4 regions of the Mangrovibacter sp. MFB070 genome follow, and region 4 is predicted to be linked to each of the others. Evidence: predicted binding sites of a transcription regulator. Region 4 holds the regulator's gene; each other region holds the start of a gene.
What was found. Region 4 encodes CRP, which controls carbon source genes, mostly activating them, when cyclic AMP is high. Its sites were predicted from a motif close to ATGTGANNNNNNTCACAT; they were not measured.

Region 1: the regulator CRP is predicted to act here: its motif matches at 2,409-2,426, upstream of yrbN (protein YrbN).
Region 2: the regulator CRP is predicted to act here: its motif matches at 3,813-3,830, upstream of aaeR (HTH-type transcriptional activator AaeR).
Region 3: the regulator CRP is predicted to act here: its motif matches at 3,381-3,398, upstream of rhaS (HTH-type transcriptional activator RhaS).

The regions. Positions count from the first base shown of each region.
Region 1 covers NZ_JJMI01000011.1:99,237-105,203, forward strand. Annotated here, with positions in the region: gene mtr (tryptophan permease) at 1-199, opposite strand, end outside; gene DT73_RS05000 (DEAD/DEAH family ATP-dependent RNA helicase) at 431-2,329, opposite strand; gene yrbN (protein YrbN) at 2,322-2,402, opposite strand; gene nlpI (lipoprotein NlpI) at 2,504-3,388, opposite strand; gene pnp (polyribonucleotide nucleotidyltransferase) at 3,595-5,745, opposite strand.
Region 2 covers NZ_JJMI01000011.1:160,601-166,567, forward strand. Annotated here, with positions in the region: gene yhcN (peroxide/acid stress response protein YhcN) at 196-459, shown strand; gene aaeB (p-hydroxybenzoic acid efflux pump subunit AaeB) at 543-2,513, opposite strand; gene aaeA (p-hydroxybenzoic acid efflux pump subunit AaeA) at 2,519-3,451, opposite strand; gene aaeX (p-hydroxybenzoic acid efflux pump operon protein AaeX) at 3,459-3,662, opposite strand; gene aaeR (HTH-type transcriptional activator AaeR) at 3,848-4,780, shown strand; gene tldD (metalloprotease TldD) at 4,844-5,967, opposite strand, start outside.
Region 3 covers NZ_JJMI01000020.1:2,941-8,907, forward strand. Annotated here, with positions in the region: gene rhaD (rhamnulose-1-phosphate aldolase) at 1-489, opposite strand, end outside; gene rhaA (L-rhamnose isomerase) at 499-1,755, opposite strand; gene rhaB (rhamnulokinase) at 1,752-3,224, opposite strand; gene rhaS (HTH-type transcriptional activator RhaS) at 3,527-4,363, shown strand; gene rhaR (HTH-type transcriptional activator RhaR) at 4,436-5,266, shown strand; gene rhaT (L-rhamnose/proton symporter RhaT) at 5,293-5,967, opposite strand, start outside.
Region 4 covers NZ_JJMI01000028.1:15,687-21,653, forward strand. Annotated here, with positions in the region: gene DT73_RS15470 (NUDIX domain-containing protein) at 1-56, shown strand, start outside; gene DT73_RS15475 (hydrolase) at 171-1,187, shown strand; gene DT73_RS15480 (YheU family protein) at 1,189-1,407, shown strand; gene DT73_RS15485 (phosphoribulokinase) at 1,508-2,383, shown strand; gene DT73_RS15490 (OsmC family protein) at 2,436-2,840, opposite strand; gene crp (cAMP-activated global transcriptional regulator CRP) at 3,138-3,770, shown strand; gene pstS (phosphate ABC transporter substrate-binding protein PstS) at 3,981-5,018, shown strand; gene DT73_RS15505 (aspartate aminotransferase family protein) at 5,138-5,967, opposite strand, start outside.

The DNA of each region.
Region 1 (5,967 bases), on a different contig from region 4:
TTGCCTCAAGGATCATCAACCCGGAGTGCAGCATGCAAAACCAGGTAAAAGCCAGTCCTGCCAGAGACCAAAAAAACCAGGCACCAGACATCACAACGGGCAGAGAAAACATACCGGCACCAATGATGGTACCTGCAATAAGCATCACTCCGCCCCAAACAGATACAGAGGCCGAAGATGATGTTGTGAGTGTTGCCATACAAGCTCCATTTAACCCATTTTTGGGTCAGTAATTATATGGAACATTGTACCAGTACATGAGTACACGCTGAAATAACGTTGCCTGAAATAGCAAAAGCGTAGTGAAGTGTAAAATGTAAACATGAGTTTACAGCTAATTATTTCACTAAAGTGAGCATGTAATCAGGGGAAAAATAGCAAAAAAAAGGCCCTGCTTACGCAGGGCCTGAATAACAGTAGTTATACTGAATTATGCTTCGCTAAAGCGGCGGCGACCTGTTGAGTCGTCACGGCGCGGGGCACGGCTGTCGCGGTTATCACGGCGTTCACCATTAAACGGACGACCACCTTCGCGGCGCTCACCACCACCGAAGCGACGGCCTTCACCACGGCCACCTTCACGGCGTTCACCGCCAAAGTTACGGCCACGGTCACCGCCACCACCACGGCGTTCGCCGCGCGGCTGTGCATCACCCAGTAACTGCATATTCATCGGTTTGTTGAGAATACGAGTGCGGGTGAAATGCTGTAACACTTCGCCTGGCATGCCTTTTGGCAGTTCAATGGTGGAGTGTGAACCAAACAGTTTAATGTTACCGATGTAACGGCTGCTGATATCGCCTTCGTTTGCAATTGCACCAACGATATGACGAACTTCAACGCCATCGTCACGGCCCACTTCGATACGGTAGAGTTCCATTTCACCAGCATCACGGCGTTCACGGCGAGGACGATCACTACGCTCACCACGTTCACCGCGCTCGCCACGGCGATCACTACGATCGTCACGGTCACGGAATTCACGGCGCGGACGGCGCTCAATTACCGGATCCGGCGGCAGAATCAGCGGACGCTCACCCTGAGCCATTTTCAGCAATGCTGCTGCCAGCGTTTCCATATCAGCTTCTTCACCCGGCTGCAGTTTGCTTAACAGTGCACGGTACAGATCAAGATCGCTGCTTTCCAGTTGCTGCTGAACACTTGCAGAGAATTTAGCCAGGCGGCGCTCGCCCAGTAACTCCGCATTCGGCAATTCCACTTCCGGAATGGTCAGCTTCATAGTGCGTTCAATGTTACGCAGCAGGCGACGTTCACGGTTATCAACGAACAGCAAAGCGCGGCCAGCACGACCAGCACGACCAGTACGGCCAATACGGTGAACGTAAGACTCCGCATCCATCGGGATGTCGTAGTTCACAACCAGGCTGATACGCTCAACGTCCAGACCACGTGCGGCAACGTCTGTTGCAATCAGAATGTCCAGGCGGCCATCTTTCAGGCGCTCCAGCGTTTGTTCACGCAGAGCCTGGTTCATATCACCGTTCAGTGCAGCACTGTTGTAACCATTACGTTCCAGAGCTTCGGCCACTTCAAGGGTCGCATTTTTGGTACGCACGAAAATAATCGCCGCATCAAAATCTTCAGCTTCAAGGAAACGAACCAGAGCTTCGTTTTTACGCATGCCATATACAGTCCAGTAGCTCTGGCTGATATCAGGACGCGTATTAATGCTGGTCTGGATCCGCACTTCCTGCGGGTCTTGCATAAAGCGACGCGTAATGCGGCGAATCGCTTCTGGCATAGTTGCAGAAAACAGTGCGGTCTGATGACCTGCAGGAATTTCCGCCATGATAGTTTCAACGTCTTCGATGAAACCCATGCGCAGCATTTCATCTGCTTCATCCAGAACCAGACCTTTCAGTTGGGAAAGATCAAGGGTGCCACGTTTCAGGTGGTCCAGCAGACGGCCTGGTGTACCCACAACGATTTGCGGCCCCTGGCGCAGGGCGCGCAGTTGCACGTCATAACGCTGGCCGCCGTAAAGGGCCAGAACGTTTACACCACGCATATGTTTAGAAAAGTCATTGCATGCTTCTGCAACCTGAACGGCCAACTCACGGGTTGGAGCCAGAACCAGGATTTGCGGTGCGCGCAACTCAGGATCAATATTGTTCAGTAACGGCAGCGAAAACGCTGCGGTTTTGCCACTCCCGGTTTGGGCCATCCCCAGAACATCACGCCCTTCCAGTAAGTGCGGGATGCATGCAGCCTGAATCGGAGAAGGTTTTTCGTAACCCAGGTCGTTCAGTGCTTCAAGGATTGGGGCTTTCAGGCCCAGTTCGGAAAAGGTGGTTTCAATATCAGCCATGTAGTACAAGTGCCTCAGTGTCAATGGCGGCCAGTCTACATAACTCATCGTGAAAACGATCTGCAATTTTCATTGAAAAGTGTGAACCGGCTCAAATTTGTTGAATTGACGAACAAAACAGCCCTCACCCCTGAAGGTGAAGACTCGATAAAAAGGGCTGAAAAAATTCGTCAGCTATTGCTGGTCCGATTCTGCCAGGTCATCTTGCTCCTGGCCCAAGAGCGATAATTCCAACAATGCATAGCGATGCTCGACAAAGTTATGAACGTTGTTAGCAAGCGCTAATTTGAACAATGCCGCAGCACTGTCCTTATCCCCCAGACTTAGGTAATGCTTACCTAAATAGAAGTTGGTTTCACTGAGATGCTCAGCGAGCGAGGTGTTATCCGTTGCATCTGCCTTGAGTCTTTCCATCAGTGTGCTTTCACTGATATCACCAAGGTAGAATTCGACAATATTCCATCCCCATTGCTCCCTGTCCGATTTATTGAAGCGTTGTCTTAACGCGTCTTTTGCCTGTTGTTCGTTTAACTTGCTTTCGTCAAGGTAAAGCCACAGGCTACGGAAAGGATCGTTAGGATCGTCATGATAAAACGCCAGCAGATCATCTTGCGCTAACCGGTACCTACCGCCGTAATACAGCGCGATACCACGGTTTAAATACGCATAGTTGTAAGTTGGATCAAGCTCAAGTACAGAATCAAACGCTTCATAAGCGGCATCAAAATTGCCCGCCTGCGTTAAGTAAATCCCGAGATAATTAAAAACCTCAGGCATATCTGGTCGGATTGCCAGCGCTTGAGAAAAATCATTCCGCGCTAAAGCTCTCAGACCGAGACTATCATACAACACTCCGCGCTCATATAAAAGCTGTGCGCGTTCATCTTCGGTTAAAGCCCGACTGGCAAGAATTTGTTCCATCCGTGCCAGGATAACTTCCTGCTGTAGTGTTGGCTGTAAAGGAACAGCAAGCACTTCATCCTTACGCCAGGCAGAGTTGCTGCATCCCGCCAGCGTCAGGGCTGTCGCAACGAAACACCAGCGCAAAAAAGGCTTCATTTCCTACTCCCGAAGACAACAAATGGATGAACGTCCTGTTACCCGGCTGTATAACATGGCTTCCTGCCCTGAATGAAACAGCTCTTCATGTCACCATGAAGAGCCAACTCCGCATTCCAGATACTGTTTTTATTACCCGCCAGTGCGGCACTGGCAGGCAACACATTTACAGACGGTATCGGGTATTAATATGCCATAGAGCGAGATTACTCTGCCTGAGTATCAACCGCTGCATCCGGAGCTGATTTTTCTTCCTGCTCCTGTGCTTTTGGCTGCTCAACAGCTTCTTTCATGCTCAGACGTACACGGCCCTGGCGGTCAACTTCCAGTACTTTAACCGGAACTTCCTGGCCCATATGCAGGTAGTCTGTCACTTTTTCTACACGCTTGTCGGCAATCTGAGAAATATGCACCAGACCTTCTTTACCGCCGCCAATCGCTACAAACGCACCGAAATCAACGATACGGGTAACTTTACCATTATAGATGCGACCAACTTCAATCTCAGCAGTAATTTCTTCGATGCGACGAATAGCATGTTTTGCTTTATCGCCATCAGTTGCTGCGATTTTCACAGTACCGTCATCTTCAATCTCAATGGTTGTACCGGTTTCTTCAGTCAGAGCGCGGATTACAGAACCACCTTTACCGATAACGTCTTTGATCTTATCAGGGTTGATCTTAATCGTATGGATACGCGGTGCAAATTCAGAAATGTCACCACGCGGTGCATTGATTGCTTGTTCCATCACACCCAGAATGTGCAGACGCGCACCTTTAGCCTGGTTCAAAGCAACCTGCATGATTTCGCGAGTGATACCTTCGATTTTGATATCCATCTGCAAAGCAGTGATACCTTCACGAGAACCCGCTACTTTAAAGTCCATATCGCCAAGGTGATCTTCATCGCCCAGAATATCAGAAAGGACAACAAAGTTATCGCCTTCTTTAACCAGGCCCATTGCGATACCCGCAACAGCAGCTTTCACCGGTACACCCGCATCCATCAGTGCTAAAGACGCACCGCAGACAGAAGCCATGGAAGAAGAACCATTGGACTCAGTGATTTCAGAAACAACACGCACAGTGTACGGGAAACGATCTGCAGCCGGCATAACAGCCGCCACACCACGTTTAGCCAGACGACCATGACCAATTTCACGGCGTTTTGGCGAACCCACCATCCCGGTTTCACCCACAGAATATGGAGGGAAGTTATAGTGGAACAGGAAGCGATCAGTACGCTCGCCCATCAGTTCATCGATGTTTTGCGCGTCACGTTCAGTCCCTAAGGTTGCAGTAACCAGAGCCTGAGTTTCGCCACGGGTAAACAGTGCTGAACCGTGAGTACGCGGCAGAACGCCTGTGCGCACATCCAGGCCACGAATCATATCTTTTTCACGGCCATCAATGCGCGGTTCCCCAGCCAGTACGCGGCTACGGACAATTGTTTTTTCCAGCGCATGCAGAATTTCACCCAGTTCGTTTTCGTCCAGGGCTTCATCTTCTGCCAACAGAGCAGCAATGACTTCAGATTTAATGACATCAACCTGAGCATAACGCTCTTGTTTGTCAGTAATGCGGTATGCATCGCTCAGACGCGCTTCAGCAAGAGCAGCAACACGCGCATTCAATGCTTCGTTAACTGCTTCTGGCTGCCAGTCCCAACGCGGTTTGCCCGCTTCAGCAACCAGCGCTTTGATATTTTCGATAACAATCTGTTGCTGGTCGTGACCAAAGACCACAGCACCCAGCATCTGGTCTTCGCTCAGCAGTTCAGCTTCAGACTCAACCATCAGCACGGCGTTATCAGTACCTGCAACCACTAAATCCAGTTGGCTGTTTTTCAGTTCATCGGCAGTTGGGTTCAGAACATACTGGTCATTGATATAACCAACACGCGCAGCACCAATTGGGCCATTGAACGGAATACCAGACAGGGAAAGGGCAGCAGAAGCACCAATCATAGCAACGATATCAGGGTGAACCTGCGGGTTAACAGAAACAACCGTTGCAATAACCTGAACTTCATTAACAAAACCTTCCGGGAACAGCGGGCGAACCGGGCGGTCAATCAGACGAGCAATCAGTGTTTCGCCTTCACTTGGACGCCCCTCACGACGGAAAAAACCGCCTGGGATACGGCCAGCCGCGTAAGTACGTTCCTGGTAGTTTACTGTAAGAGGGAAGAAATCCTGGCCGGGTTTCGCTTTTTTAGCACCAACAACGGTAACGAAAACGGCGGTGTCATCCATGCTGACCATCACGGCTGCAGTTGCCTGGCGAGCCATCATGCCAGTTTCGATGGTGACGGTATGTTGACCATACTGGAATTGACGAATGATCGGATTAAGCAAAATAGTATCCTTTCTTTAGACGAGTGACAGCACAACAAAGTGCTGTTGTGATTACCAGCCTTTATGCTCCCTCGCGACTAATGGAAACACAGAAAAATTTTATGTGCTTTCATTAGCCGCGCGAACCTCAGCAATAAAGACTATTAAAAGCAACAATACATTACTTTCTGGTTAATTGCTGCTTTTGAGTTGAAAAAAGGGGCCTCTGGAGGCCCCTTTTTC
Region 2 (5,967 bases), on a different contig from region 4:
TTATATTTAAAAAACAAAACCTGATTAAAAACACGTTTTTATGAATTAATGATCTAAAAAGATTTTCTTATACAATAAATATTCATTATGAAATAATTAGCCTGTTATCTTTTTTGTAGAGGCAGACTATACTGTTTTTTGTGACGCTGCTCACGAATAATGAGCAACACAAAAAAGATAACAGAGGTACCTGATATGAACATGACAAAAACTCTTACTACAGCCAGTCTGCTTTCCATGTTGTCGTTTGGCGCTTTTGCCGCAACGCAAATCAATGATGAGCAGGCAGAATCACGCCAGCCAATCGGTACAATCAGTGTCGACGGCGTTGCCAGTTCACCAATGGATATGAACCAGATGCTGAATAAGAAAGCCACTGAACAAGGCGCTTCCGCTTACCATATTATTGAAGCGCGTTCAGGCGACAGTTGGCATGCAACGGCGGAGTTATACAAATAGATTGTAACTGTCAGGGAACTGACAGCCCCATCCTGGCGTGATTGATAAAAGAAACCGGCATAATGCCGGTTTCTTTTTTGCGATCATGAGTGACTTTCTGTTAGTGCGTGCTGGTACTTGTTCAGCATTTCTGTAAGTCGACGTACTGGCTCGGTAACACTAAGCGGTGCATCCCACTGCTCCAGTTTTTGCTGGTAAATAACTAACTCGTGCAACAAACGCTGAAAGTATTCACGCCGCCGGAAATTATTGGATGACGACGTAATACGGTCTGCTGTGCGCCGTAATTGCCGGTGAAAAGCCGACAACTCATCATTTACGGGAACCGGGGCATCGCGCAGGCGCTGATGGGCAATAATCAGGTTAAGCGCCAGCCGAAAGCGCGCAATATCTCCCGGAAACTTATTCAACAGCAGGAACAATTGTTGGTACAGTGCTGGTAAATGATTTTCCTTACGGCGCACCACATTTGTGGTGAGTGAAGATACAGCGGCTGACATAAGCTGGTTCAAAATATTCTGCCCGGTTTGTTCGCGCGAATTATCCCGAATGACAGAAATTACGATCATAGCCAGCACCACGCCCACCAGCTGCCCCAATGCATTGTCCAGGAAAAAATTGAAATCAAACTTCATGGGGTTATCCAACACAATAATGTTGATAGTACCGGCAAGCGTCGCCATTGAACCCAACTGGCGTTTTTGCACCTGAACCCCAATGAAAAAACCAAGAATAGCCAGACTCAGGCACAGCAAAAGCATGCTTTGCTGTGTTGCGGGGATAATAAACAGGAAATAGAGTGCGCCAAGTGGCAATGCCATCAGCATGCCGTATACAAAATCAAGACACACCATACGTGGGTTAGGCAGACGCATCGCCAGTGAAGTGACAACGGCTATCATCACCATCGCACCACTACCTGATGTCCAGCCCGTCCACAACCAGAACAGTGTACCCAAAATACAGGACACCGACGTGCGCCAGAAGTTAATCATCGCATGATGGCGTTCCGCTGATACCGGCTTAACAACCGGCTCCCCATTGAGAACCTCTTCTTCAACGGCACTGATTTTAGTATTCGCGTTAACACCACGTTTTAACAGCAAAAAACGAGTTGCGGAGCCCACCCAGGTATAAATCGTAACGGGTGTATCATCACCACTGATTGAAATAACCCGGCGCATCAGTTTCAACCGCCGGTGAACATCAGCGGCCGATTCAACCGGCAGTTCGAACAAGTAATGGAACTCCGAGGGTACGGCTTCTGGGCGGGTATTCTGAATCAAAAAGGTTTCAGCAGCCTGAGTTATCATGGTCAGCGACAAGGAGTGGATAACATTCAAACGGCGAGTCGCTTTATCCCAACGGGAGGATTCCAATTTTAAATTACTTCTCATCCCGTTTAGTGCATTCGTGCGTCGCAGCAAATTACTCCAGGCTTTATCAACATCTTCGCGAGAACTGTGCGCAATGCACAGTTGCATCAACCGGTAATGGTCAACGACTATCTCTTCCAGCTCTTTATCAATTTCTTGTTTAATTGAGCGCGGTGAAAACAGCAGGTCAGCAACAATAGCGCACATTATCCCAATGACGATTTCACTGCAGCGTTCTACAGCAAACTGCGGAGTCAGCAGCGGGGCTTTCTGTATGGTAATTACAATGATCAGCGCTGTATAACCGGAAAGCCCCCATGCATATGAGTTTTCGACCCGAACCAGAGAAGAAACCCAGGTACAAAAACCCGCCCATATGCAGCAGACTATCAGCATAAGTAACGGGGCCCGAATCAATAAAATGATAATGGCCAGTGCGGCAAAACAACCAATGAATGTCCCAATAATACGTAACATTCCCCGGTAGCGAATAGCCCCGGAGTAAGGCTCTCCACCTGCAGCAAAAGCCGGGCCCGCAGCAACAATGGCAGCGGTCAGTACAGCCCAGCGAGGGGTCTCAAGCTGAAAATGAAACCCCACAAACAGCGCCAGCACAATGGCTGTAGCCAGCTTGATAGCAAAGCGCAAATGAATCTGAGAGATGGAGAAAAAGCCCATGATAATTAACCAAACTCACGAAAACGGCGGAAAAACTTACTGATAAAAGACATGTTCTCAGTATTCCGGTCATGCTTTCCGGTAACAACAACCGTTGCCGTTGTGCCTGCCGGGAACAAGTTGCCATACTGCTTATCCAGGTGAATACGCACCGGAACCCGTTGCGCCAGACGTACCCATTCAAGGTTTGAGTCAACGCTCGCCATGCCTTTCGTATCCTGGCTGCTGCTGGCGTTTGTCACCCCGGCGGCAATACTATTTACCGAACCATGTAAAACCTTATTACTCCCCAGAGGCGTAATTTCGACACGGTACCCGGGCCGCACGCCATCCAGCTTAGTTTCTTCCATGTAAGCCACTACATAGAAAGAATTTTCTTTCACCAGCGCTACGGATGTTGAACCACGAGTAATAAACTCACCGGCATAAACATTAAGGTTGGTTACCCAGCCATCTGCTGGGGCATAAACAACAGTTCGCGCAAGGTCTAGTTTTGCCACATCTCGAGTTGCCCGGGCTTTTGCCAGTTGGTGTTCCATTGTCTGCAGGCTATTGTTCGCCTGATCGATTTGTTCTTTTGCCACTGCACCAACCCCCAGGCGGTTACGGCGAATGGCTTCACGACGTTTCTCTTCTACCTGAGCCTGGTAGTACGCAACATCCGCCTCTGCTTCTGCCAGAGCCTCTTTGTAACGCGGCTGATCAATCACGAACAGTACCTGCCCCTTTTTCACCAACTGGTTATCATGAACATCAACGTGCTCAATCAAACCGGAAACATCCGGTGCAATAGCCACAATATCGGCACTAAAGCGGGCATCTCTTGTCCAGGGCGACTCGGTATAAAACGACCAAACTCGGAATACAGCAATAAAGGCCAGAATAACCAACACCACGGTGATTGCCGTGCGGGTCAGATTTTTTGTTAGTGTTTTCACTTCTACCTCAAACAAACAGGCGGGTTATTAACCAGAACAGACAACAATACAAAGCTGTATTGAACAATGCAGGGTGCCAGACAAAATCATAGATACCAGTGGGAACCAGTACTCTACGCAGCCCCCAAAATAGTGCCAGCGATAATAGCAACTCGAAAAAAATCGGCGGAAACGAAAGGCCGAATACTACAATAACCGGAAATAGAGTCATTTTTGTCCTGATATGAACGGAGCAGGCGATACCATTAATTTTGTTAACACACCGTAGCCACATCAAACGAAGAATTTTGCAGGCAGGAACTACGCAGTGCTCAATCTAATAATAATATATTAGCGTAACTGTTATGCTGTTATCTATAATCTGTGATCTAAATCACTTTTAAGCCAGAGTGAATAATGGAACGACTTAAACGGATGTCAGTCTTTGCCAAAGTAGTTGAACTGGGGAGTTTCACCGCCGCGGCAAGGCAATTGCAAATGAGTGTCTCGTCAATCAGCCAGACTATTGCAAAACTGGAAAATGAACTTCAGGTAAAACTACTTAATCGCAGCACTCGTAGCCTGGGCCTGACTGAAGCGGGGAAAATTTATTATCAGGGCTGCCGGCGCATGTTGCACGAAGCGCGGGAAGTACACGAACAACTTTACGCGTTTAACAACACGCCGATAGGGACACTGCGCATTGGCTGCTCCTCAACCATGGCGCACAATATTCTGGCCGTCATGACAGCCAACATGCTGAAAGAATACCCCGGGTTGTCTGTTAACCTGGTGACAGGTATTCCGGCACCAGACCTGATTGCCGATGGGCTGGATGTAGTTATTCGTGTTGGTGCGCTGAGTGATTCCAGCCTGTTTTCCCGGCGCCTGGGTGCCATGCCAATGGTTATCTGTGCCGCGAAAAAGTATCTTAACCAGTACGGTATACCGGAAAAACCCGCCGACCTGAGTAACCACTCGTGGCTGGAGTACAGCGTTCGCCCGGATAATGAATTTGAGTTGATTGCTCCAGAGGGGATAACCACGCGGATGACCCCCCAGGGGCGGTTTGTTACTAATGATCCTATGACATTATCTCGCTGGTTAAGTGAAGGTGCAGGGATTGCCTATGTGCCACTGATGTGGGTACTGGATGAAATAAAACGGGGAGACCTGGAAATATTACTGCCTCGCTACCAGTCTGATCCTCGCCCAGTCTATGCGCTGTATACTCAAAAAGATAAATTACCGCTGAAAGTGCAAGTCTGTATTAACTGGCTGATGGAATACTTTGTGAACGTTGCAGAGACTTACCAGGAAATGCATGGTCGGCATAGTAATCAGGGGTAAAAAATAAGCCGCCATGAAAATGGCGGCCTGGTATGTAACCCGTATGTTGTACTGTTCCTGTTATCAGGCCGTTCCGCCAACAGTGAGGTTATCCACTTTAAGTGTCGGTTGCCCCACTCCGACAGGAACACTCTGCCCTTCTTTACCACAGACGCCGACGCCGTTATCCAAACGGAGATCGTTACCCACCATTGAGATCTGCTGCATCGTTTCGATACCAGAACCAATAAGCGTTGCCCCCTTCACCGGTTTCGTTACTTTCCCTTTTTCAATTAAATAGGCTTCTGAAGTGGAGAAAACGAATTTCCCGGAGGTAATATCAACCTGACCACCGCCAAAGTTCGGGGCATACAGGCCATATTCAACGGATGCAATAATGTCTTCTGGTGTAGACTTGCCTGCCAGCATATAGGTGTTTGTCATACGCGGCATCGGTAAGTGCGCATAAGATTCACGCCGGCCATTACCTGTCGGGGACATATCCATCAGGCGTGCGTTCATTTTATCCTGCATAAACCCTTTGAGTACGCCGTTTTCAATCAGTACGTTGTACTGCCCGGGCACCCCTTCATCATCAATCGCAACAGAACCACGACGATTTGCCAGCGTGCCGTCATCAACGACTGTGCAGAGTTCAGACGCCACCAGTTTGCCCATCTGGCCACTGAATACAGAAGTCCCGCGACGGTTAAAATCACCTTCCAGGCCATGCCCGACGGCTTCATGTAACAATACTCCCGGCCAACCGGCGCCTAATACAACCGGCAGTGTACCGGCTGGAGCAGCCACCGCGGACAAGTTGACCAGCGCCATACGAAGGGCTTCGTGCGCCCAGGAATCAGCCCTGACTGTGCCATCTTCTTCTTCAAGGAACCAGGCATAATCAAACCGGCCTCCACCGCCACTTGAGCCGCGCTCGCGTTTGCCATCTTCTTCAACCTGCACACTGACTGATAAGCGGACTAATGGTCGTACATCGGCTGCCAAAGTACCATCCGTGGCAGCAACCAGTATCAACTCGTACACACCCGTCAGGCTGGCATTCACTTCTTTCACGCGGGCATCGGCAGAACGAGCCACGTTGTCTACACGGCGTAAAATATCCAGCTTTTCCTCACGGCTCATACCTTGCAGTGGATCGAGCTGCATATAACGTGCGGGCGTTGCTACAGCGCTAAACGCTTTGG
Region 3 (5,967 bases), on a different contig from region 4:
GCGGGTAAAGCTGGCAGCATTGAGCGGCAGAACATAAGTCAGGGCAATCAGATTAGTGGCGTGGCAATGCATGATTACCCGGTCACGGCCACCTGAAAGCTGTTTACGCACGGCATGAGATTGCAGGTGCGCGGCCAGTTCAGAGGTGGGCAGCCCGCCTTCACTCAGGCCCCAGTGAATGTGGTAAGCCATGCCGTCATCGGTAATGCGCAGCAGCACCAGGTTCGCTGCCGGGTCAACCTGTACATTACGGAAGAATTTGCCGGAGCCAGTGACCAGGAACCAGCATCCTGCCAGTTCTTTCGCCGGCTGAGTCAGCTCTTCGCAGCGTGGTTCTGCATAGAAATCACTGCGGTAAGCTTCTGCATCCTTAGCGTCCACACGCAGGCTGATATTGCCGCCATTACGCTCATCCCAGCCTTTGAGCCACATATCACTGGTGGCTTTAACCATTCCGGTAACAAACCAGGAAGAAAGAATAGATTGCATGTGAACTCCTTAGCGTTGACGTAAAACGTCGTTTTCATAATGGCGAACGGTGGTGAGCCAGGAGGCATCAGCCGGGGTATCGTGTTGCTGGCAATAACGTTCCCAGACTGCCTGCCATGGCAGCGATTTTTGCTCTTCGAGCAGAGCCAGGCGCGCTGTATAGTCGCCTTCCAGCTCTAACTGGCGCAGTTTGGCTGTAGGTTCCAGTAAGGCGCGCAACAGGGCTTTTTTCATATTGCGGGTGCCAATCACCCAGGCGGCGATACGGTTAATCGAGGCATCAAAGAAATCGAGGCCAATGTGTACGCGGTCGAACAAGTCGTTGCGTACAATTTCACTGGCGATGGCCTGGGTTTCATCATCGAGCAGCACCACGTGGTCGCTGTCCCAGCGTACCGGACGGCTGACGTGCAGTAACAGGCGCGGCACATACAACATGGCGGCGGAGATTTTGTCGGAGATAACTTCGGTTGGGTGGAAGTGGCCGGCATCCAGGCACAGTGCGGTCTGGCGGCTGGTGGCGTAACCCATGTAGAACTCGCTGGAGCCCACGGTGTAGCTTTCTGCGCCAATACCGAACAGTTTGCTTTCCACTGCGTCGATATGGTGAGCCGGGTTGAGTTTTTCGCTGATGATTTCATCCAGCGCGGCCAGTAAACGCTGGCGCGGGGCGAGGCGGTCTACCGTGATGTCTTTCATGCCATCCGGGATCCAGATATTCATCACAGATGGTGTGCCCAACTGTTCGCCAAAATAGGCGGAAATACGGCGGCTGGCTTTGCAGTGATCAATCCAGAACTGGCGGATTTTGTCGTCCGGGTGTGACAGCGTAAAGCCATCTGCACTCAGCGGGTGCGAGAAGCAGGTGGGGTTAAAATCCAGCCCCAGTTTTTTCGCTTTCGCCCAGTTCACCCAGTTGGCGAAATGTTCTGGTTTTATCTCATCGCGTTCAACAGGTGTTGCCGATTCCAGATAAATAGCGTGCAAATTCAGGCGTTTCGGCCCGGGGATCAGGCTCATCGCTTGCTCTAAATCAGCACGTAATTCTTCGGCGGTGCGTGCTTTTCCGGGGTAATTACCGGTGGCCTGAATGCCGCCAGTCAGCGCGCCTTCAGGGTTTTCAAAACCCACGACATCATCGCCCTGCCAGCAGTGCATGGAAACAGGCAGGCGGTCCAGTTGCTGCAGGGCTTTTTCAGCATCCACACCCGCTGCAGCAAAGCGTTGTTTTGCCAGTTCCCAGGCTTGATCAAGTTGAGTGCTCATGCGCAAAGCTCCTTATTCGGTTGAAGTTGTTGTGGAAACTGCGCGACATAGCGGGCAATTTCACTGTCTGAATCGGGTTGAAAATGGATAAGTGGTTGGCTGCTGAACACCACATAGCGGAAGTCATCGACATCGTGGATGTCATCCAGCGCCATGAGCTGGCAGCCGATATTGCCCAGAGTCGAGGCTTCTGTTGGGCCAGCGATAACAGGTATGCCGCAGGCGTCAGCACAAAGCTGGTTAAGGAAATGGTTCTGGCTGCCACCGCCAACAATATGCAGTGCATCGAACGGGCGGTTGCGCAGGTGAGCCAGTTCACGCAGGGTATCTGCGTAGAGCAACGCCAGGCTGTCGAAAATGCAGCGCGCCAGTTGGGCATCATCTTCCGGAATCGCCTGGTGGGTTTCCCGGCAGGCGGCCTGAATTTCCCGCCCCATATTGTCCGGGTTGATAAAACGGTCATCGTTAGGGTTAATTAGCGAGCGGCAGGCGGGGAGCGCTTTTGCCCGCTCAATCAGGCCTGGTAAATCAGTAACCTGGTATTCACGGCAGATTCGTTGCAGTAACCACAGGCCCATAATGTTTTTCAGCACCCTGTAGCGCCCTTCAGCACCGCCTTCATTGGTGATGTTTGCGGCCAGTGCTGCCGGGTTGGTCCAGGGGCGACGGCTTTCAAAGCCCATCAGAGACCAGGTGCCAGACGAAATCCATGCGGCGTTTTTGCTTTGCAGCGGCACAGCAAGCACTGCGCTGGCTGTATCATGAGTGGCGACAGAAACCAGCGGAATACGTTTCCCTTCGCGGCACACCCAGTAGCCAATCAGGTTGCCGGGGTGTGTGGGTGCGCCAAACCAGTGGGCTGGCACACCTGCCCAGTCCAGTAGTTCCTGGTCCCAGTTATCGGTGTTGATGTTCACCAGCTGTGTGGTTGTGGCGTTGGTGTATTCCCAGTTGAGGTTGCCGGTCAGGCGAAACGCCAGGTAATCGGGGATCAGTAAGGCATGGGCTACCTTGTCCTGCAGTTCCGGTTGTTGTTCAGCCAGTGCTCTTAGTTGGTACAGCGTATTGAATGGCAGAAACTGGATGCCGGTTTTGCGGTAGATAGCTTCTTTACCCAGAGTATGGAATGCTCCGGCCATCACGCCATCTGTGCGGCTGTCACGGTAGGAAACCGGCAGGCCAACCCGCTGGCCGTTGGCGTCAATCAGGACAAAATCCACGCCCCAGGTATCAATGCCAATGCTGTCTACGGTAATGCCGCGGTCGCAGACTTGTTGCAGGCCTGTGCGAATTTCCTGTTCCAGCTTATCCACATCCCAGGTGTCAAAGCCATCAACCGCTTTCAGGCAATTAGTAAAGCGGTGAATTTCTGTTAACGCCACCTGGCGCTGAATGTTGTCGTAAGTTGCCAGCATTACCCGGCCACTTGAGGCGCCCAGGTCAACCGCGACGCAATGGCGAATCGTCATGATGGGTATCCTTTCTGAAGTTGATACCCGCCAGTCTACGGAGTGGCTACCTTTGCCACCTTTTTACCAATGACAACGGAAAATTGGGGCTGGCAAACAGGTAAAGTTGAACGTGAGGCACTTCACAGTTTGCTGTTTATCCGTGAAAAGTCTGGGGTGTGATGCTTTCCACAGTTTCGAAGAATACCGGCTGTTTCTTGAAAAAACGGCGCAGAACCGCGTTTTTCACGTCAAAAACTTAAGGTGACAATAACGGCGCTTATCTACTATCAGTCCACCTTAACTGAGTGTGGGAGGTAATGATGACGGTATTACATAGCGTTGATTTTTTCCCATCGAAGGGGGCTTCAGTTGCCATTGAACCCCGGCTTCCACAGGTGGCGTTTCCGGAACATCACCATGATTTCTGTGAAATTGTGATTGTTGAGCACGGAACTGGCACCCATATCTTTAATGGCCAGCCTTATACCCTGAGTGGTGGTTCGGTGTGTTTTGTGCGTGAGCATGACCGGCATTTATATGAACATACTGAAAACCTGTTTCTGACCAATGTGTTGTACCGTTCTGCTGGCGGGTTCAGCTTTATTTCCGGGCTGGAAAAGCTGTTGCCGCAGGAACAGGATGGTTTTTATCCTTCACACTGGCGCGTCAGCCAGAACGTATTGCAGCAAATAAAACCCTTATTGAGCCAACTGGAACTTGCGGGCGATAACGCGGAAATTAATGCGGTGGCCTGTAGAGAAATGGCGTTTATGCAACTGCTGGTTTTGTTACGCCAGGGCAGCCTTGCTCAGAACCATCCCAGCCCGGACGGCCGGGTGGACCAGCTTCTGAGCTGGCTGGAGCAGCACTTTGCAGAAGATGTTTGTTGGGATGAACTCGCAGAGCAGCATGCGCTTTCATTGCGCACACTGCACCGCCAGCTTAAACAGCGCACCGGGTTAACTCCCCAGCGCTATTTGAACCGCTTGCGGTTGATCAAGGCGCGCCATTTATTGCGCCATTCTGAAGACAGCATTACTAATATTGCCTACCTGTGCGGGTTTGGTGACAGTAACCATTTTTCGACACTGTTTAAACGTGAGTTCACCTGGTCGCCACGGGATATTCGTCTGGGGCGCGACACACAACTTCAGTAACGCGAAGGTTATCACCGATTTTTTAGTGGGAAGCATCAATAATGCCCGTTGCGTGATAACCGGAGCGGTACTGTGTCCTGCCATTTGATCCTGAAAAAAAATGATTTTTTCACTTCCGCTACTCAGCCTGTAGTAGTGGCGGACCGCTATCCGCAAAATGTCTTTGCCGAACATACCCATGAATTTTGCGAACTGGTGCTGGTGTGGCGCGGCAATGGCCTGCATGTGCTTAACGATCGGCCTTATCGCATCACGTGTGGTGATCTGTTTTATGTCCGGGCGCAGGACCGGCACAGCTATGAAGTGGTAAATGACCTGGTGTTACACAATGTGATTTATTGCCCGGAACGGCTCACGCTGAATGTGAACTGGGGGGAATTACTTCCAGGCGAGAGCGCCACCTGTTCTGATCCTCGCTGGCGGCTGGACAGCCAGGGAATGGCACTGGCAAAGCCACTGATTGACCACCTGGAAAATGAAACCTTGCGCCAGGAAGACAACCTTTCTGGCTATGCTGTAGAGAGTTTGTTTTTGCAATTACTGGTAACGCTGAAACGCCACCGTTACCAGCCAGCCCAGACCCCAAACTCAGGGGAAAACCTCGATTTCCTGATGGCTGCACTGGGTCAGAGCCTGGATTCACCCTTTGATTTAGGTGAGTTTTGTAACCGCCACCAGTTATCTGAACGGGCCTTGCGCCAGTTATTTCGCCAGCGCACCGGCATGAGCATCAGCCAGTACTTGCGCCAGCAGCGCTTGTGCCACGCACAATATTTATTACGGAATACGGAGTTGTTAATCAGTGATATTGCCACGCGTTGTGGCTTTGAAGACAGCAACTACTTTTCAGTGGTTTTCACGCGTGAAACAGGCATGACGCCACGGTTGTGGCGCCAGCGTTAAGTTTGCGGCAGGGCCGGATATTCGCTTTATTGCGCCATACCCAGGCCCACAATATTGGCGGCGATGATAATTACCACACAACCCACACTCAGTACACCCACCGGGCGGCGGCCCGCATTGTTCCACTCTTTGAGCACCAGCCCAACCAGCCCACCGCACAGCACATAGAAGCTCATATGCAACATCCAGCTCATGTAGTCGTACTGTGCCGGGATTTTGGCGTGACCCCAGGCATAGAAGAAGAACTGCAGGTACCACATTAATCCGCCCAACATGGAAAGTAACACGTTGGTGATAATCAGTGGTTTTGCCAGTGAGAAATCGGCTTTCACAGAAAGGTCTTTCACTTTTGCCAGGCGAACAAAGCAGAAGCCAAGGTTCACTACTGCACCACCGCCCATGATGATGACATAGCTCGGCAGGGCAACATATAACGGGTCAACACCCAGTGCCGCTGCGGCTTCATGCATCGGTTTGGCGGCATCCATAGCGAATGACATCCCGGCAGAGAATATCCCGCACATTACGGCGAGGATCAGACCTTTTTTCAGGTTAAAGTCTTCTGCCTTGATGCCCATTTTGCGTTCTTTTAACTGGCCTGCACGGGTAACAATGGCAACGCCAATAACAGCGACCAGAACACCTGCCAGAGTCATTCGGCCGCCTTCAGTCCCAATCAGCACATCAAATTTGCCATTGAG
Region 4 (5,967 bases):
GGCGTAAACCCAACATCCCGGTTCACTTGTTTTCGCGCAATCTGCTGGCAGATTGAACATGAGTTGGTTATTTTTACATCAATGCCGTGAAATACATAAACGTGACGCATGACTCACGGTATAGTAGCCAGTAATTAGCGCGATAATGAATTGATACCTGTTTTACAACTATGACCCAGATTACCCCCGTCGATGCCAGTGAAGAAAACAACAGTCAGAGGGATTTTCACCCTATGCCTGGGCTTTCTAACCCGCATTTACAAACGATGCTGCCCCGTCTCATTCGCCGGCGCCTGCACTTCAACCCTTTTTGGCAGCGGCTGGAGCTTCCGGACGACGATTTCGTCGATCTTGCATGGAGTGAAGACCCACAACAGGCTCTGCATAAACCCCGGCTGGTGGTATTTCATGGCCTTGAGGGCAGCCTGTACAGCCCCTATGCCCACGGTATGATAGAAGCAGCGCAAGCACAGGGCTGGTTGGGTGTCGTAATGCATTTTCGTGGCTGTAGCGGAACACCCAATCGCCAAAAGCGGATTTATCACTCCGGTGACACTGGTGATGCCAGTTACTTTCTTAACTGGCTGAACCTGCGTTATGGTTCAGCACCCACAGCAGCGGTAGGTTACTCACTGGGCGGAAACATGCTGGCCTGCCTGCTGGCAGAACAAGGTAACCAGTGCACACTGGATGCAGCAGTTATTGTCTCAGCCCCCTTTATGCTGGAGCAGTGTTGTTACCATATGGAGCGGGGTTTTTCTCGTATTTATCAACGCTACCTGTTGAACTTACTGAAAGCGAATGCCAGCCGGAAACTGGCTGTGTACCCGGGTTCACTCCCTGTCGATTTACCCCGGTTACGCAAAGTAAAACGAATCAGAGAATTTGATGATTTAATTACTTCCCGTATTCACGGTTTTGACGACGCACTGGATTACTATCGCCAGTGTAGCGCCATGCCCCATCTGCCGAATATCGCGGTAAATACACTGATTATTCACGCAAAGGATGATCCCTTTATGGATCATCATGTCATACCAGACAGCACTCTACTTCCGTCAAATATTGAATACCAACTCACCGATCATGGTGGTCATGTCGGGTTTATCGGTGGTAGCGTCGCTCGCCCGGAAATGTGGCTTGAAAAGCGCATCCCCAGTTGGTTAACCCGTTATCTAAGTAATTAAAATGATCATTCCCTGGCAACAGATAGCACCCGATACGCTTGATAACCTGATTGAGTCCTTTGTATTACGTGAAGGTACCGATTATGGCGCGCAGGAGCGCTCACTTGCTCAAAAAGTGGCGGATGTAAAACGGCAACTGAAACAGGGTGATGCTGTTCTGGTCTGGTCTGAATTGCATGAAACGGTGAATATCATGCCCCGCACCCAATTTAAGGGCTGATTCACAGGCGTCACACACAGTATTGGCATCCACCACTATACTGCTTTAACCTGCAGTACTGTGCGTTTCACATTGCCTCTTACTGATGGAGTGGTTGTTTATGTCAGCCAAGCACCCTGTTATTGCGGTTACCGGTTCCAGTGGAGCCGGTACCACGACAACCAGCATTGCCTTTCGTAAAATATTTAATCAGCTTAATCTGCGGGCTGCCGAAGTTGAAGGTGACAGCTTTCACCGCTATACCCGCCCGGAAATGGATATGGCAATACGTAAAGCCCGCGACCTTGGCCGCCATATCAGTTATTTCGGGCCAGATGCCAACGACTTTGCCTTGCTGGAGCGCACATTCAGGCAATACGGCGAGCAGGGTAACGGCCAGTCTCGCAAATATCTGCACACTTACGATGAAGCCGTTCCCTGGAATCAGGTGCCTGGTACCTTTACCCCCTGGCAACCGCTGCCTGAACCCACAGATGTATTGTTTTATGAAGGGCTGCACGGCGGCGTGGTAACTCAGGAGTGTGATGTCGCTCAACACGTTGATCTCCTGGTCGGCGTGGTACCTATCGTTAACCTCGAGTGGATTCAAAAGCTGGTAAGGGACACCAGTGAACGCGGCCATTCCCGGGAAGCCGTGATGGATTCAGTGGTGCGCTCAATGGAAGATTACATCAATTACATTACACCCCAGTTTTCACGTACTCACCTTAACTTCCAGCGAGTGCCTACCGTGGATACGTCCAACCCCTTTGCAGCCAAAGCGATTCCTTCTCTGGATGAAAGTTTTGTCGTTATTCATTTCCGCGGGCTGGAAGATATCGATTTCCCATGGCTTTTGGCAATGCTGCAAGGGTCATTTATTTCTCATATCAATACACTAGTTGTCCCGGGTGGGAAGATGGGCCTGGCGATGGAGTTAATCATGACGCCACTGGTCAAACGCCTGGCTGAAGGGAAAAAAATCGCGGGGGCCTGATACAGGCACAGAACGGGCGGGCGCTGCAAAGTACAGCCCCCGCCATGAAAACTTAGCCTTCAACCACTTCCCATGAGTGCGTGATGGTGGCTGCTTTGCCAAGCATTAACGCAACAGAGCAATATTTTTCCGCAGACAAATCCACCGCGCGAGCCACGGCATTATCTTTCAGATCTTTCCCTGTAACGATGAAGTGCAAATTGATAGTGGTAAACAAACGCGGCGCTTCTTCCCGGCGTTCAGATGTCAGTTTGACCTCACAATCAGTCACATTATGGCGGCCTTTTTGTAAAATAGAGACAACATCAATGGCACTGCATCCACCGGCAGCCATTAGCACCATTTCCATTGGACTTGGCGCTTTATCACCGGAGTTACCATCCATCAGGACCTGGTGGCCTGAGGCGGATTCACCCAAAAATGTTAAACCTTCAACCCATTTAACTCGCGCCTGCATACTCATTACTCCCAACTAAAGTGTTATCGCAACAGATTACGCGGCATTAACAAAACAGGCAATGGAAGGCGACACAGGTCATGCTGAAACGAGACAATAGAAGACACTTCAGGAAACCTGTGCTAAAACAAACAAGATGTAACAGACTGACAGTGACGTCATACCTGTTACAGAGGAAAAAGCGATTACAGACCAAACGACTCATGGCTCGCTTCAGGAATGGGGCGATTTAATGTTGTAACGCCAACAGGGCCCTACCCTGTCTTTGAGCAAGTTTATAATAGAGGATAACCGCGCATGGTGCTTGGCAAACCCCAAACAGACCCGACTCTCGAATGGTTCTTGTCACATTGCCACATTCATAAGTATCCATCCAAGAGCACCCTGATCCATCAGGGCGAGAAAGCAGAAACGCTGTATTACATCGTAAAAGGCTCTGTGGCCGTGCTTATCAAGGATGAAGAAGGCAAGGAGATGATCCTTTCTTATCTTAATCAAGGCGATTTTATTGGCGAACTGGGGCTGTTTGAAGAAGGCCAGGAGCGTAGCGCCTGGGTTCGTGCAAAAACAGCCTGTGAAGTAGCCGAAATTTCATACAAAAAATTTCGCCAGTTGATCCAGGTAAACCCGGACATTCTGATGCGCCTTTCATCCCAGATGGCACGTCGTTTACAGGTCACTTCTGAAAAAGTAGGGAACCTGGCATTCCTTGATGTAACCGGCCGAATTGCACAGACTTTGCTTAACCTGGCGAAACAACCTGATGCAATGACCCACCCGGATGGCATGCAAATCAAAATTACCCGTCAGGAAATTGGCCAAATTGTTGGCTGTTCCCGTGAAACTGTGGGCCGTATTTTAAAAATGCTGGAAGATCAAAACCTGATTTCCGCTCACGGTAAAACCATTGTGGTATACGGTACTCGTTAATTTTACTGTATTTCATCACACATTGAGGCACGCTCCAGAGCGTGCCTTTTTGTTTTGCTCAACCCAATATCCCTTCGGCTTTACCGAACAAATTCTGAAAATTGTTCACGAATGACACAAAACTGTCACAAATTCGCCTTATTCTTCCCGGGTACTGAAAACACAGCGATTAAAAAATTATTTTTGATCTAACCTTTTCCGGGAGAAATTATGGCAATGCTTAGCTCTTCAGCCCGTCTTGTAATCGCCGCTCTGACTCTGTCCACCACAACTGCATTTGCAGCCACTAACCTGACAGGTGCCGGTGGTACGTTCCCAGCGCCGGTTTATGCAAAATGGGCTGCAGAATATCAGCAGAAAACAGGTTCTCAGGTAAACTACCAGGGAATTGGTTCTTCAGGTGGTATCAAACAAATCATTGCAAAAACCGTCGATTTTGGTGCATCTGATGCGCCAATGAGCGATGCTGATCTGGAAAAAAATGGCTTGTTCCAGTTCCCGACCGTGATTGGTGGCGTGGTTCTGGCCGTTAATATCCCGGGTATTAAATCAGGTGAACTGACTCTGGATGGCAAAACACTGGGTGATATCTACCTGGGTAAAATCAAGAAATGGAATGACCCGGCAATCACTAAGCTGAACCCGAATGCCAAATTGCCGGATACCAACATCAATGTGGTTCGCCGTGCAGACGGTTCAGGCACCTCTTTCGTCTTCACCAGCTACCTGTCCAAAGTAAGCCCGGACTGGGCAAGCCAGGTTGGTAAAGGCACCACCGTTAAATGGCCAACTGGCCTGGGCGGCAAAGGGAACGATGGCGTGGCTGCATTCGTACAGCGTCTGCCGGGTTCTATTGGTTATGTTGAATATGCCTACGCAAAACAGAACAACCTGACCTGGACTAAGTTGTTTGATGCTGACGGTAAAGCAATCGAGCCGACCCAAAAAAGCTTCAGTAACAGCGCAAAAGAAGCCGACTGGAGTAAAACCTTTGCTCAGGACCTGACTTATCAGAAAGGTGCAGATGCATGGCCAATCTCTTCTACTACTTTTATCCTGGTCTACAAAAAGCAGGAAAATGCAGAGAAAGGTGCCGAAGTGCTGAAGTTCTTTGACTGGGCTTACAAAAATGGCAACGCTATCGCTGGTAACCTGGATTACGCTCCACTGCCTGCAAGCGTTACTGAACAGATTCGTGCTGCATGGAAAGCCAATGTAAAAGACAGTTCAGGTAAAGCCCTGTACTAATCTTGATGAATGGAACACTCTGCTTCAAAAGTAAAAAGCCGGGGTTACCCGGCTTTTTATTGCTGTCCTTGAACCCCGGCACCATCAGTTAAGTGCATACAGAGAGTGCATGAGTGCAGTTACAGCCCTTTAACCACCGCTTTTATTGCATCGGCAAAACGAGCCATACCCTCTTCAATATCTTTATAATCAATAACCAAAGACGGAGCCAGACGGACTACATCCGGCCCGGCATTGAGGATCATCAAACCATTCGCTGCGGCCGCATTCAGTACATCACGCGCCCGCCCTTTGTATGCGGCACTCAATTCGGCACCAATCAGTAACCCCATTCCCCGGATATCACTGAAAACAGCGTACTGTTCATTAATCTGCTTCAGGTGTTTTACGAACAACTCGCGTTTCGCCATAACACCATCCAGAACTTCCGGCGTATTGATAATATCGAAAGCAGCACCTGCCACCGCACACGCCAGTGGGTTACCGCCGTAGGTCGAGCCATGTGAGCCAACATGGAATGCCGATGCAATCTCTTCTGTTGTCAGCATCGCACTAATTGGGAACCCACCGCCAATCGCTTTAGCACTGGTCAAAATATCGGGAGTCACATTATAGTGCATGTAAGCAAACAGCTTACCAGCACGGCCCATACCACACTGAACTTCATCAAACACCAGCAGGGCTTTATATTCGTCACACAGCTCACGCAGGCCTTTCAGGAACTCAGGAGTGGCCGCCATCACGCCGCCTTCTCCCTGAATAGGTTCCACCACAACAGCACAGGTGTGGTCATCCATAACGGCTTTCACCGCATGTAAATCATTAAAAGGCACATGAACGATATCTGCCGGTTTCGGGCCAAAGCCATCTGAATATTTAGGCTGCCCCCCCACAGAAACAGTGAATAAAGAACGTCCATGAAAAGCATTATGAAAAGCGATTATTTTTG